2 regions of the Streptomyces sp. NPDC090499 genome follow, and region 2 is predicted to be linked to the other one. Evidence: riboswitches for the same ligand, from Rfam matches in the RefSeq annotation. Region 2 holds a riboswitch; the other holds the start of a gene.
The links. Region 2 has a riboswitch for thiamine pyrophosphate ahead of ACIQVL_RS32800 (thiamine ABC transporter substrate binding subunit). Riboswitches for the same ligand answer to the same signal wherever they lie in the genome.
Positions count from the first base shown of each region.

Region 1 (7,446 bases), on a different contig from region 2:
GCAGGATCCCCGGCAGGATGAACATGGTCAGCACCAGGAAGCTGACGGCCAGCGCGACCAGCGCCATCACACCGCGCAGCCGGCCCACCACCACGACGGCGAGCGCGAAGATCCCGGCCAGCAGCGCCATCGGGAACTTCCGGTTCACGTCGGTGACCGAGTACTGCAGGTCCTTGGGCGCGGAGGGCTCGTACGCGGCCACGACCTGCTCGCCCTCGTGCAACTGCCGCGACTGGTCGGGCTGCACGATCTCGGTGAAGGTACGGCCCTTGTCCTTGCCGGTGTCGACCCGGACCGTGGCCTTCTTGCAGGTGCCGCCCTCCTCCGTCGAGGAGGTGCCGTCGGAGGTCGAGGCGTCGCCGGTCGAGCCGCCCCCGGAGGCGTTGACCGACTTGCAGCTGACCGAGACGACCTTGGTGACCGTCGCCGCCTGCGTCTGGCGGTCGAAGCCGACACCCGTGCGCTCGTGCGGCGGGGCGCCGCCGGGCCACAGCACCACCAGGCCGACCACGACCGCGGCGGTGAAGGGGATGAGGATCGCCGCGATGACCTTCCGCAGGTGCTTGGAGACCGGTGCGGCGGGACCGTGGCTGTGACTGTGCCCGTGCGAGTGGCCGTGACCGCCATCTGACCCGGAGCCGCCCTGGTCGGGGCCGGACGCGGGCGAATGGCCGTCAGCCTGGCCGTGGGACGAGCGGTGCTGGGCCTCGCCGTGGCCGTGGGCATGGCCGTTGTCGTGATGGTGGGCGTTGCCGAGGGGCTGCCCGCGGTCGTACTGCTCGCCCTGCCCGTGGATGTGTCCGTCACCGGCACCAAGGCCCCCGTGGCCGGGTCCGCCACCCTGCGGGGCGCCGTTGCCGCGCCGCGGGTCGGGGGGCGGATAGGGGTGCTGCTGTGTCGAGGTCACCGCCCGATCATCGCAAGAACGGTAGGGGCCCTCTGTTCACCGCGCCCGAATTGACGCTAGCGTGGAGGCACCTTTGCACACGCGGGAGCTCGGAGCACCGGGCTGAGAGGGCGCTGACCTCCGTATTCGCGATGTTTCACGTGGAACGAGTGATGTTTCACATGGAACGCCGCCCGACGGAAGCCGCTGCGTCGACCGCCGAACCTGTTACCGGGTAATGCCGGCGTAGGGAGTAGGTCTCATGACCAACAAGGACGCACGCACGCCTGCCTTCAGCCAGGACGAACAGCCCATTGCGGGTGAAACGTCCCCGGAGGCCGGGAAGTCCATCGGCTGGCACAAGGGGTATGTCGAGGGCTCCCGCCCCGACCTGCGGGTGCCGGTCCGTCAGGTGCATCTCACCAACGGGCAGTCGGTCACGCTCTACGACACCTCGGGCCCGTACACCGATCCGCTCGTCGAGACCGACGTCCGCAGGGGTCTGCCGCCACTGCGGGAGAACTGGATCGTCGCCCGCGGCGACACCGAGGAGTACGCGGGCCGGCCAGTCCGTCCCGAGGACGACGGGATCAAGCACACCTCGCCGCGAGGGGGTCTGCGCAACCTGGACGCGGTCTTCCCGGGCCGCCCGCGCCAGCCGCGCCGCAGCCGGGGAGGCGAGGCGGTGACGCAACTCGCCTACGCCCGCCGGGGCGAGATCACCCCGGAGATGGAGTATGTGGCCATCCGCGAGAACGTCGCTCCCGAGGTGGTCCGCGAGGAGATCGCGGCGGGCAGGGCCGTACTGCCCGCCAACGTCAACCACCCGGAGATCGAGCCGATGATCATCGGCAAGCGGTTCCTGGTGAAGGTCAACGCCAACATCGGCAACTCCGCGGTGACCTCCTCCATCGAGGAGGAGGTCGAGAAGATGACCTGGGCGACCCGCTGGGGCGCCGACACGGTCATGGACCTCTCCACCGGCCGCAACATCCACACCACCCGCGAGTGGGTGCTGCGCAACTCCCCCGTCCCCATCGGCACGGTGCCGCTCTACCAGGCGCTGGAGAAGGTCGACGGCAGGGCCGAGGAACTGACCTGGGAGATCTACAAGGACACGGTGATCGAACAGGCCGAGCAGGGCGTGGACTACATGACCGTCCACGCGGGCGTGCGCCTGCCGTATGTGCCGCTCACCGCCAACCGCAAGACCGGCATCGTCTCGCGCGGCGGCTCGATCATGGCTGCCTGGTGCCTCGCGCACCACAAGGAGTCGTTCCTGTACGAGAACTTCGAGGAACTCTGCGAGATCCTCGCCGCCTACGACGTCACGTACTCGCTGGGTGACGGGCTGCGCCCGGGTTCCATCGCGGACGCCAACGACGAGGCCCAGTTCGCGGAGTTGCGCACGCTCGGGGAACTCAACCGGATCGCCAGGCGTTTCCATGTTCAGACCATGATCGAAGGCCCGGGCCATGTCCCGATGCACAAGATCAAGGAGAACATCGACCTTCAGCAGGAGATCTGCGATGAAGCTCCGTTCTATACGCTCGGCCCGCTGACCACGGACGTCGCGCCGGCCTACGACCACATCACCTCCGGCATCGGTGCCGCGATGATCGCCTGGTGGGGCACGGCGATGCTCTGCTACGTCACGCCCAAGGAGCACCTGGGCCTGCCCAACCGGGACGACGTCAAGACCGGCGTCATCACCTACAAGATCGCAGCCCACGCGGCCGACCTCGCCAAGGGCCACCCGGGCGCGCAGGAGTGGGACGACGCGTTGTCCGACGCCCGTTTCGAGTTCCGGTGGGAGGACCAGTTCAACCTCGCCCTGGACCCGGACACGGCCCGCGAGTTCCACGACGAGACGCTTCCGGCGGAGCCGGCGAAGACGGCTCACTTCTGCTCGATGTGCGGGCCGAAGTTCTGCTCGATGAAGATCTCGCAGGACATCCGCCGTGAACACGGCGGCAGTCAGGCTGAGGTCGAGGCGGGTATGGCGCAGAAGTCCAAGGAGTTCGCGGCCGCGGGGAACCGGGTGTATCTGCCGATCGCGGAGTGATGGCGGGCCGGGTGTGTGACGAGGTTCGGGAAGCGGGTTCGTGTGGGCCGGGTGTCCGGCCTGCGCCCCCTGGGCGGGGGCGCAAGCCGGGTTATTCCGGCTGGTGTTCCGGGCCTCCGAAGTCCGGGCTGGTGTAGTCCGGGCTGGTGAAGCTCGGGCGGGGGGCGGGTGCGGCGCCGTCGTCGGTGCTGAAGCCGGGGCGGTCGTAACCGAGACGCGGCATCCGGCCCGCCGGGCCCGACGGGGCGGTGCGGCGCAGTCCGGCCGTGCCGGAGTCGGCGGCCAGCGCTTCCCGCAGGAAGGGCAGGATGCCCCGCTCCAGCACGGCGTCCCGCCAGGCCTCCCGGGCCTTGGCCACCTCCCCGCCGGGTTCGCCGTAGGCTCCGGCCTCCAGCGAGGGGCTGTTGCGCAGTGCGGTGAGCAGCAGCCCCGCGCCGGCCATGATGATGGCGGCCGCGGTCACGACGCCGAACACCCAGCCCGCGGTGAGCATGGTCTGGGCGAACGCCGGGGCCGGGTCCAGCATCTTCAGGACGTATCCGACGAGCAGGAAGATCGCGGCGGCGGTGCCGGCGAGCACCGGCGCCAGGACCAGGGCGAGGGCGAAGCCTCCCGCGCCGGTGGTGGTCTCGGCGGCCTCGCCGAGAGTGGTGGCGAGCCCCAGCGCGCCGCCCGCGCCCGGCTCTGCGGAGCCGGAGTCCTGGACGGCGGCCGGGGTGGACCGCGCCGGATTGCGCAGTTCCTCGCGGACCTTCACATAGTGCTGGTACTCGGTCGCCGCGGCCGCCGTGATCAGTGCGGTGGCGTTGAGCGCCATGGTGCGCAGCTGCTCGGTGTTCAAGTGCTGACCTATACCGGCCAGTTCGGGACGGTAAGGGGCGGAGCGCAGCGCCTCGTCGAGGATCCGCTCGTATTCCTGGCGGTCCTCGCTGTGCAGGTGCTGCGGAACGCTGTTCATGTGCATCCCCCGATGCTCCGTAGGGCTGGTGGCTCGCACGCCGGCGAGCCGTCGGGCAGAAACGGAGGGGAGCCTGCTACGGATAAACCGATGGTAGAGCCGTTACGGCACGCGGTGACAGGGGGTTGCCGGAAATTGAGGGTTGCCCGTGTGTGACGTCGGAGGGATGAAACCGCGCGGTTAATGCTCAGGTGTTGAGCGGGAGTTGCCTCACCAGCAGCTTTCCGGCCATGGTCACGCCGCCGTCCATGGCGATGGCGAGCCCGTCGGCGTAGACGTGCGGTCCGTCCACAACGGGACCGGTGCCCTCTTCGCCCTCCTCGGAGCCGACTTCGCCCAGCAGATAGGGAATCGGGCTGTGTCCGTGAACGATGCGGGTACCGCCGTACGTATCGAGAAGGGAACGGACGGCGTCTGCACCCCCCTCGTCGCGGAAGGAGAAGCGCTTGGTGAACTTGCGGAAGAGGTCCCACACCTCGTCCGCGTCGTTACGCGTGATGGTCTCGCGGACCGTGTCGTTGACCGCCTCGATCGAGTCGCCGTAGTCGAGGTAGGCGGTGGTGTCGGAGTGCACCAGCAGATAGCCGTCGACCTCCTCGACGGCGTCCAGCCGGGCCATCCACTGCAGGTGGTGGTCCTGGAGTCGGTCCATGTCGGTCTTCTGCCCGCCGTTGAGCAGCCAGGCCGCCTGGAAGGTGGCGGTGCCCGCGCCGGAGTTGACGGGGGTGTCGCCGAACCGCTTGGCGCCGAGCAGCAGCAGCTCGTGGTTGCCCATGAGGGCCTTGCAGTAGCCGCCGGCCGCCGCCGCCTCGGCGGACAGCCGCATCACCAGGTCGATGACGCCGATACCGTCCGGGCCCCGGTCGGTGAAGTCGCCGAGGAACCAGAGCCGGGCGACGCCCGCGCACCAGTGCCCGTCCGCGTCGATCAGGCCCTGCTCCCGCAGCGCGGCGAGCAGTTCGTCGAAGTAGCCGTGCACGTCACCGACGACGTACAGCGGGCCGGGCTCGTCCGCGGGCTGCGCGGCCGCGGCGGCCGGTTCGACGGACGTCTGGAGCGTGTCGCCGCGATTGATGACCGGCAGGTCGCGCTGGGTGGGCGTGTACCCGTCCGGATACCCCTCGGGGTACATGTCGTCGAGGGGCGGGGCGACGTCGCCGGGGTGGATGCTGGCGGCGTACGGACCGGTCTCGTTGACGTACCCGGGCACCCGGAAGTCGCGCAACGTCGCCGTCCGCTCCGCCTCGGGTCCCTGACCGGCCCCCTGAGTCATCAGACCCCTCCACCATCGCGCCGCATCTGCACCGCTTCGGACTGCCTGGTCGCAGCGGCCCGCGGTGTCGTGGGCCCATCATAGGAATGCCCGTCGCGCCGTGTGATGACCCAGGGGTGGTGAATCCGGGCAGGACTCCAGTTCAGGGTGGCTTTCGCCCCGGTTGGGCAGGGGTTCGACCACCCGGGGTTCGGCTGCCGGCCGCCGTCCGACGACGCCCGGCAGCCGTGCCGCCCCGTTCGCGTGTCCGTGCTACTCCTCCTCCGGTGCCCGCGGCGGGCTGACCGTGGTGCGCTGGGTGCGTCGCTGGGAGGAGGTGCGCACGATCAGTTCGGTCGGTATCACCTGCTCGACCGGCTGGTCCGACTCGACCCCCTCGATCGCGTCGATGAGCAGCTGCACCACCGCCGTGCCGATGCGGCGCGGCTTCAGGGAGAGCGTGGTGATGGGCGGCTCGGTGTTGGCGTACACGGTCGACTCGCTGCAGCACACCAGGAGCAGGTCGTCGGGGACGCGCAGTCCGTAGCGGCGGGCGGCGGCGAGCAGGTCGGTGCCGTTGGGGTCGAACAGTCCGTAGACGGCGTCGGGGCGGTCCGGCCGGGCCAGCAGCCGGTCGGCGGCGACGGCGCCCGCGCACGGGTCGTGGGCCGGGTAGGCCTCGTAGACCGGGTCCTGGCCGACGCGCTCGCACCAGCGCAGGTAGGCGGTGGTCGACAGGTGCGTGTACGTGTCCGTCGTGGTGCCCGTGAGCAGGCCGATCCGGCGGGCGCCGGCGTCGGCGAGATGGTCGAGGATGCCGAGTACGGCGGCCTCGTGGTCGTTGTCCACCCAGGCGGTGACCGGGAGCGCGCCGGCCGGGCGGCCGTCGGAGACCACCGGCAGGCCCTGCCGGACCAGTTCGCTGACCACCGGGTCCTGGTCGGAGGGGTCGATGACGACCGTGCCGTCCAGGGCGACGTTCGACCACACGTCGTGCCGTGAGGTGGCGGGCAGGATGACGAGGGCGTAGCCACGGGCGAGCGCGGCCGAGGTGGCGGCCCGCGCCATCTCGGCGAAGTACGCGAACTCGGTGAAGGTGAAAGGTTCATCCCCGTACGTCGTCACGGTAAGGCCGATGAGTCCCGACTTGCCGGTACGGAGGGTGCGGGCCGCGGCCGAGGGGCGGTACCCCAGCCGGTCGGCGACCTCTCTGACATGGCGGCGGGTGGCGTCCGGCAGTCGCCCCTTGCCGTTCAGGGCGTCGGAGACGGTCGTGATGGAGACTCCGGCGGCGGCGGCCACGTCTCTGATGCCCGCCCGGCCCGGCCGGCTGCCTCGCCGAGAGGTTTCCGCGCGGCTCACCTGGTGCTTCCCTGCTGCTGTCATGGCGAGCCGATAGTAGGGCTCATGCGGTGGGGTAGTGCGGACGCATATGCACGCGTTGACAGGCACGTTTCTGCAAGGTCAATGTGGGTCAACTGCCTTAGAAAGAAAGTCAGTTGAACGATCCAATGGTAAGACGTGACTTGTCGGCACGGATGGGCCTGCCAAGTGCCCGATGTTTCGAAGAGGTCTCAACTCACCTGCACGGGTGATGCGCGCTACGGCGCGAGCCACCGGCGCGTAGATATATGTAGGGCGCGCCCCCGATAAATGCGCCTTCGTGCGGTGATGCCCGTGATGCCGGTGGTACGGATGAGGCTGGCCGTTGCGGCTCCTCGCCCGTCCGCCGCCGCGCCGGTCCGGATCCTCGCGCCCTCTTCCCCTGTACGCGGCGGCGCCGAATCCTCATAAGGTGAGCAGTATTGGATGCCGGCGGCGTGGACGGTCCGCCGGTGGTCGCGAGGAGGACTGCGGTGAGCGAGACGAGCCCCAAGCTGCGCGCCGAGCTGGAGGGTATCCCCACCTACAAGCCGGGCAAGCCGGCGGCGGCCGGCGGCCCGGTCGCGTACAAGCTCTCCTCCAACGAGAACCCCTACCCCCCGCTGCCCGGCGTGATGGCGTCCGTCACCGCGGCCGCCGCCTCCTTCAACCGCTACCCGGACCTGGCGTGCACCGGGCTGGTGAACGAGCTCTCGGACTGCTTCGGCGTGCCGCTCGGGCACCTGGCCACCGGTACCGGGTCGGTCGGTGTCGCCCAGCAGCTGGTCCAGGCCACCAGTGGGCCCGGTGACGAGGTGATCTACGCGTGGCGGTCCTTCGAGGCTTATCCGATCATCACGCAGATCAGCGGTGCCCGGTCGGTCCAGGTACCGCTCACTCCCGGCGATGTGCACGACCTGGAC
Region 1 is NZ_JBIVXP010000004.1:156,466-163,911, reverse strand. Features, by position in the region: gene ACIQVL_RS16425 (YibE/F family protein) at 1-907, opposite strand, end outside; TPP riboswitch at 979-1,156, shown strand; gene thiC (phosphomethylpyrimidine synthase ThiC) at 1,149-2,951, shown strand; gene ACIQVL_RS16415 (hypothetical protein) at 3,043-3,915, opposite strand; gene ACIQVL_RS16410 (metallophosphoesterase) at 4,097-5,182, opposite strand; gene ACIQVL_RS16405 (LacI family DNA-binding transcriptional regulator) at 5,435-6,547, opposite strand; gene hisC (histidinol-phosphate transaminase) at 7,018-7,446, shown strand, end outside.
Region 1: linked by a shared signal. The riboswitch ahead of thiC (phosphomethylpyrimidine synthase ThiC) and the one ahead of ACIQVL_RS32800 (thiamine ABC transporter substrate binding subunit) in region 2 are both predicted to bind thiamine pyrophosphate.

Region 2 (7,446 bases):
GAAGGGGACCGTCACCACGGCCCGCAGCACCTGCTTGCCCGGGAAGTCGAGGCGGGCGAAGACGTAGGCGGTGGGCAGCGCGGCCAGCAGGGTGAGCGCGGTGGAGGCGAGCGCCTGCCAGGTGGTGAACCAGAGCACGTGCCGGATGTCGGACTGGCCGAGGACGTCGGCGATCCGCCCGAACCGCCACACCCCGTCGACCTTCAGCCCGCGGGTGACGATCGCCGCGACCGGCCAGGCGAAGAAGACGCCGAAGAACGCGACCGGCCCGAGCATCAGCCCGAGCCGCGCCGCACTCCCACGCCCGCTCCCGGCCGCTACTTCAGTACGAGTGACGTCCACGTCTTGACCCACTGGTCACGGTTGGCGGCGATCTTGTCGGGCGCCATGGTCTCGGGGTCCTGGGCGGCGGGCCCGTACTTGGTGAACTCGGCGGGCACGCTCGCGCCCTTCACCACCGGGTACACGAACATGTTCAGCGGCATGTCCTCCTGGAACTCCTTGGAGACCAGGAAGTCGATGAGCGCCTTGCCGCCCTTGGTGTTCCCCGCGTTGCTCAGCAGCCCCGCGAACTCGATCTGCCGGAAGCAGGTGCCGGTCGCGACCCCGGTGGGCGCGGTGCTCGGCTTCGGGTCGGCGTAGATGACCTCGGCGGGCGGCGAGGAGGCGTACGACACGACGAGCGGCCGGTCGCCCCCGGCCTTCCTGCCGCCTGCCGAGCCGGAGAACTCCTCGTTGTACGCCTGCTCCCAGCCGTCGACGACCTTGACGCCGTTGGCCTTGAGCTGCTTCCAGTAGCCCTGCCACCCTCCCCCGCTCTCGGCTTCGCTCGAGCGGGAGGTGCCACCATCCCCGTACTGAGCCGCACTCCCGAGCAGGAATCCCAGCCCCGGCGACGACGTGGACGCGTTCTCGGTGACGAGGAGGTTCTTGTACTGCGGCTTGACGAGGTCGGCGTAGGACGTCGGCGGGGTCAGCTTGTGCTTGCTGAAGTACGCCTTGTCGTAGTTGACGCAGATGTCGCCGTAGTCGATGGGCGTGACCCGGTGCTTGGCCGCGTCGAGCTGGTAGTCCGTGCCGACCGTGCCGAGCCCCTTCGCCTCGTACGGCTGGAAGAGGCCGTTGTCGAGAGCCCGGGAGAGCAGGGTGTTGTCGACGCCGAAGAAGACGTCGCCCTGCGGGTTGTCCTTGGTCAGGATCGCCTTGTTGACGGCCTGCCCGGCGTCGCCGTCCTTGAGGACCCTGACCTTGTAGCCGGACTGCTTCTCGAAGTCCTGGAGCACGTTCTTGGAGACGGCCCACGAGTCGTGGCTGACCAGGGTGACGGTCTTGGAGTCGGCCTCGGAACCCGACGACGACGAACACGCGGACAGCGTGACGAGGCCGAGCCCTACGGCCGCGGCCAAGAAGGTCCTTGTGTGCACTGGTGTTTTCCTCCTGGGGTTGACCAGGAAGAGACGCGGCCCTGCCCGCGGTGTGCGGGCAGGGCGCAACAGCTTGAGTGATGACCGAACTTCCTACCCAGAATGACCTGGGCGAGGTTCAGAGGGTCTGCGGCCCGGTTGCCGCACTCTCAGCGCTGTGGCGCTCCCCTGTCGGAATATGAAGATGTACCTACGGTCCTCAGATTACCGCTCGGTGGCCGCGAGCTGACCACAGGCTCCGTCGATCTCCTGACCACGGGTGTCCCGGACCGTCACCGGCACGCCGTGCGCCTCGATCGCCTCGACGAACGCCTTCTCGTCCTCCGGCCGCGACGCGGTCCACTTCGAACCCGGCGTCGGGTTCAGCGGGATGAGGTTGACGTGCACGGGCTTGCCCTTGAGCAGCCGCCCGAGCCGGTCGCCTCGCCAGGCCTGGTCGTTGATGTCGCGGATGAGCGCGTACTCGATGCTGAGCCGCCGCCCGCTCTTCTCGACGTACTCGAACCCGGCGTCGAGGACCTCGCGCACCTTCCACCGCGTGTTCACGGGGACGAGGGTGTCGCGCAGTTCGTCGTCGGGGGCGTGCAGCGAGATCGCCAGCCGGCACTTGAAGCCCTCGTCGGCGAACCGGTGGATGGCCGGGACCAGCCCGACGGTCGAGACGGTGATCCCGCGCTGCGAGAGCCCGAGTCCGTCCGGGGCGGGGTCGGTGAGCGCCCGGATCGCCCCGACCACCCGCTTGTAGTTGGCGAGCGGCTCGCCCATCCCCATGAAGACGATGTTGGAGAGCCGCGCGGGCCCGCCGGGCACCTCCCCGTCCCGGAGCGCCCGCATCCCGTCGACGATCTGGTGCACGATCTCCGCGGTGGACAGGTTCCGGTCCAGCCCCGCCTGCCCGGTCGCACAGAACGGGCAGTTCATCCCGCACCCGGCCTGCGAACTGATGCACATGGTCACCCGGTCCGGGTACCGCATCAGCACCGACTCGACGAGCGTGCCGTCGAACAGCCGCCACAGCGTCTTGCGGGTCGTCCCCTCGTCGGTCGACAGATGCCGTACGACGGTCATCAGCTCGGGGAACAGCGCCTCCCGCAGCTTGTCCCGCGACCCGGCCGGGATGTCGGTCCACTGCTCGGGGTCGTGGGCATACCGCGCGAAGTAGTGCTGCGACAGCTGCTTGGCACGAAACGGCTTCTCCCCGACCTCGGCCACCGCGTCCTTGCGCTCGGCGGGCGAGAGATCGGCGAGATGCCGCGGCGGCTTCTTGGCTCCGCGCGGCGCGACGAAAGTGAGTTCTCCGGGATTAGGCATGGCCTTATCAGTGTCGCAGATCAACTGAGGTGGCCTGCGACCGATGGTCCGGCGGGGGGGCCGGGGGCTCAGCCCGTGGCCGTCGTGATGACGGCGAAGAGGGAGCCCAGGGGGTCGAGGAACATGGCGAAGCGGCCGATGCCGGGGGCCTCGGTGACCGGGATGAGGACGGTGGCGCCGGCGTCGGTGGCGGCGGCGAAGGTGGCGTCGCAGTCGGTCACCTCGAAGTACGGGTGCCACTCCGGGGTGGAGCCGGCGTCGAGGTTGGCCTGGGGCAGCTGCATCAGGCCGCCGTGGGCCGCCGCCGGGCCGGCGCCGGCCGGGGTGAGGATCGTGTAGGTCAGTCCCGGGCCCATCGGCACGTCCCGGGTCTGCCAGGAGAAGACCGACTCGTAGAACGCCTTCGCCGCGTTCGCGTCCGTGGTGTAGAGCTCCGTCCTGGCCAGGCTCCCGGGGACCGCGACCAGGTCCAGGCCCTTGGTCTCGCCCGGCTGCCAGACCGCGAAGTCCGCGCCGGTGGGGTCGACGAAGGCGGCCGCCCGGCCGAAGGCGAAGACGTCCGCCGGGGCGATCCGGACGCTGCCGCCCGCCTGCTCGACGGCCTTGGCGGTGGCGTCGGCGTCCGGGGTGTGGAAGTACACCCGCCAGGACGGGGTCGCGCCCTCCGCCGTGAGCGGGCCGATGCCGGCGACCGTGCCGCCGTCCTGCTCGAAGAAGCCGTAGCCGCCCGCCTCGGGTCCTGCGGACCGGTGCTGCCAGCCGAAGACGGCCGAGTAGAAGGCGACGCTCGCGTCGGTGTCGGGGGTGCCCAGGTCCAGCCAGTTCGGGGCGCCCGGGACGTAGGTGGTCGTCAGCATCGTGGGGTCCTCCTCGGTCCTCGCCGGCCCGCGCCGGTCACCAGGTCACGGGCAGCGTACGCGGTCCGCGGATCAGACCCTGGCGCTGGAACTCGACCTCCTCGGGAGGCACGGCCAGCCGGATGCCGGGGAAGCGGGCGAGGACCGAGCCGATCATGGTCTCCGCCTCCATGCGGGCCATGATCGCGGCCATGCAGTGGTGGGGGCCGTGGCCGAAGGCGATGTGGGGGCCGTCGGCGCGGTCGAAGTCCAGGTCGTCGGGGTCGGTGAAGACAGCGGGGTCGCGGTTGGCGGCGACGTAGGCGTTGTAGACGACGTCACCGGCCCGGATCAGCCGGCCACCGACCTCGACGTCCTCGACGGCGACCCGCGGGATGCCCACGCCGTTGCGGTGCGGGACGTAGCGGAACAGCTCGTCCACCGCCTTGGGGAGCAGCTCCGGCTCGCGGCGCAGCCGGTCCAGGTGCCCGGGGTGGGTGAGCAGCGCGTACATCATCGAGCCGCTGTTGTTGCGGACCGCGTGGCCGCCGCTGACCTGGACGGCGGTGGCCAGGGAGATCGCCTCGTCGTCGGTGATCTCCCCGTCCGCGGCGGCCTGGGCCAGCACTCCCGCGAGGTCCTCGCGGGGCTCCTCGCGGCGACTCCGCAGCAGCTCGGCGATCCGGGCCCGGGTGGTCCGGGCGGCCTCGCGGGTGCGTTCCCCGGCGTCGGGGCCGGCGGCGAGCAGTGCCTCGCCGGTCGCCGCCCAGCCGTGCCAGTCCTTCTCGTCGACGCCGAGGAAGTCACGGATCACGGCGATCGGGAACGGCCCGTGCAGATGCTCCATGAGGTCGGCCGGCGGACCGGCCGCCGCCATCGTGTCGAGGAGTTCGGCGGCCCTGCGCTCCGCCATCGGCCGCAGCCGCTGCATGGCCCGCCCCGTGAAGGCACGGGCGACGACCCGGCGCAGCCGGTTGTGTCCGGGCGGGTCGATGTACTGCAGGCCGGCTGTCTGGGAGGCCACGGGCGCCGGGCGCATGCTGGTGACGTCGCGGCCGGCGACCAGTTGCCGGGAGAAGCGCGGGTCGGAGGTGACGAAGCGGACGTCCTCGTACCGGGTGACCAGCCAGGCCTCCTCCGCGCCGTGGGCGAGTCTGATCCGGGTGACCGGCTCCTCGCGCATGACCTCGTCCAGGAACGGGTCGGGGTCGAGCGCGGGCAGATCGTCGACCGGCCAGAACCGCACCGGCGGCGGAGGCGGGGTGGGGGACGGGGTGGCGGCCGGATCCGGGTCGAGGGGCATGGGCACACTCCCTGCGCGTCGGAGGAGACAGCGTCCTCACAGGGAGTCTGCCTCCGGCCGGAACGACCATGCGATTTCTGCTGCGTCATCCGGGGCCGACATGCCGTCGAGCCCCCGCCCTGCGGAGGGCGGGGGCTCGGCTACGGCAGCTGTACGGCAACCACTGCCGACGTCTCTGCAGACCGGCCGGCGTCCGAGTCGGTCAGCTGCTGCCGACGAACAGCACCATCAGCAGCCACACCACGGGCGCCGTGGGCAGCAGGGAGTCCAGCCGGTCCATGATGCCGCCGTGGCCCGGCAGCAGCGTGCCCATGTCCTTGATGCCCAGGTCCCGCTTGATCATGGACTCGCCGAGGTCGCCGAGTGTGGCGCTGGCCGCGACCGCGAGGCCCAGCAGCAGGCCCTGCCACCAGGTGCCGTCGTCGATCAGGAACTCCATGCACAGCGCGCCCGCGACCATCGCGAACAGCACCGCGCCGACCAGGCCCTCGCGGGTCTTGCCGGGGCTGATGCGCGGGGCGAGCTTGTGGGTGCCGAAGCGCCAGCCGACCGCGTAGGCGCCGGTGTCGCTGACCACCGTGAGGAGGAGGAAGGTCAGCACGCGCTGCGGGCCGTCCTCCGCGGTGAGCATCATCGCGACGAACGTCGCCAGGAACGGGACGTAGAACGCCGCGAAGAGACCCGCCGTGACGTCCTTGAGGTAGCCGTCCGGCGGTTCCGTCATGCGCCAGACGAGGACCGCGAGGCCGGTCAGCGCCAGGGCGACCCAGGCGCCCTCGGCCCCGCGCGCGTACCCGGCGACCACCATCGCGGCGCCGCCCAGCGCCAGCGGGACCAGGGGCGCCTTGATGCCCTTGCGCTCCTGGAGCCGGCTGGTCAGTTCCCACAGGCCCACCACGACGGCGACCGCCACGACACCGACGAAGACCGCCTTGACGACGAACAGGGACGCCACGATCACGACGCCCAGTCCGACGCCGACTCCTATGGCCGCGCCCAGGTCGCGCCCCGCGCTCTTCTTCTGCGGCGCGGGGGCGGGCTGTGGGGCGTCGGGCATGGGCTCCGGATTCTGCGGCGCCGCCGCATGGGGCAGGGGCTGCGCCGACGGTGTGTCGTGGCGGAACGTCTCGTCTCGGAACATGGGGCCGCCCAGCCGGGCGGCCCCCCTGTCACCGTCCTGGTCCGAGCCGTACGCGGGTCCGTCGTCGGCGGGCACGATGGGCATGGGGCGAGTCTGCTGCGCGTTCTGCGCATCGTACGCGGGACCCGCCGGAGCGGCTCCCCGGACATGCCCCTGGTCGTAGCCGTGGGCGCGACCGAGGTCGTACCCCTGGCCGGGACCCTGGGCAGGGCCTGCGCCCGTGCCGTACCCCTGGCCGGAGCCGTTGGCGAGGCCGGGGCCGTATCCCTGGCCGGAGCCGAGGTCGTACCCCTGGCCGGAGCCGTCGTCGTACCCCTGGCCGGTGCCCTGATCGGTCGGTCCCCAGTACCCGGCCGGTGCTCCGGCCTGGCCGGCGGGTGATCCGGCCTGCCCGGGCTGCGGCCCGGCGTGCGGCGGGGCTCCCCAGGATGCGTCGTTCATCAGACTTCGAGAAGCTCCGCTTCCTTGTGCTTGAGGAGCTCGTCCACCTGTGCGACGTACTTCGCGGTGGTGTCGTCGAGCTCCTTCTCGGCGCGGCGGCCCTCGTCCTCGCCGACCTCGCCGTCCTTGATCAGCTTGTCGATGGCGTCCTTGGCCTTGCGGCGGACGGAGCGGATGGAGACCTTGGAGTCCTCCGCCTTGCCCTTGGCGACCTTGATGTAGTCGCGGCGGCGCTCCTCGGTGAGCTCGGGGAACACCACCCGGATGATGTTGCCGTCGTTGCTCGGGTTGACGCCCAGGTCCGAGTCGCGGATTGCCTGCTCGATGTTGCGCAGGGCCGTCTTGTCGAACGGGGTCACGACCGCCATGCGCGGTTCCGGCACGGAGAACGAGGCCAGCTGGTTGATCGGCGTCGGCGCGCCGTAGTAGTCGGCCACGATCTTGTTGAACATCGCCGGGTGCGCACGGCCGGTGCGGATCGCGGCGAAGTCCTCCTTGGCGACCACGACGGCCTTCTCCATCTTCTCCTCGGCTTCGAGGAGGGTCTCTTCGATCACCACTTGCTCCTGCGTGTCTTGAGTAAGGCCCGGCTGCGGTTCCGCCCGGGGGCGGCGGCCGGCTGCGTCGCGTCTTCTTTCCCTGACGGTTCCCGACCGGCAGGACATTGTCCATCCCCCGGTCAGGGTCCGTCAGGCGGTGCCGGTCAGTCCCGGCTGCCCTGGTCACCCACCAGCGTGCCGATCTTCTCACCCTTGACGGCGCGGGCGATATTGCCCTCCGTCACCAGCTCGAACACCAGGATGGGCAGCTTGTTGTCGCGGCAGAGCGTGATCGCGGTGGCGTCGGCGACCTTGAGCTCGCGGGTGATGACCTCGCCGTAGCCGAGGGAGTCGAACTTGACGGCGTCGGGGTTGGTCTTGGGGTCGGAGTCGTAGACCCCGTCCACGCCGTTCTTGCCCATGAGCAGCGCCTCGGCGTCGATCTCCAGGG
Region 2 is NZ_JBIVXP010000010.1:246,523-253,968, reverse strand. Features, by position in the region: gene ACIQVL_RS32805 (ABC transporter permease) at 1-276, opposite strand, end outside; gene ACIQVL_RS32800 (thiamine ABC transporter substrate binding subunit) at 318-1,424, opposite strand; TPP riboswitch at 1,497-1,604, opposite strand; gene rlmN (23S rRNA (adenine(2503)-C(2))-methyltransferase RlmN) at 1,629-2,735, opposite strand; gene ACIQVL_RS32790 (VOC family protein) at 2,804-3,592, opposite strand; gene ACIQVL_RS32785 (cytochrome P450) at 3,630-4,874, opposite strand; gene ACIQVL_RS32780 (phosphatidate cytidylyltransferase) at 5,077-6,456, opposite strand; gene frr (ribosome recycling factor) at 6,456-7,013, opposite strand; gene pyrH (UMP kinase) at 7,160-7,446, opposite strand, start outside.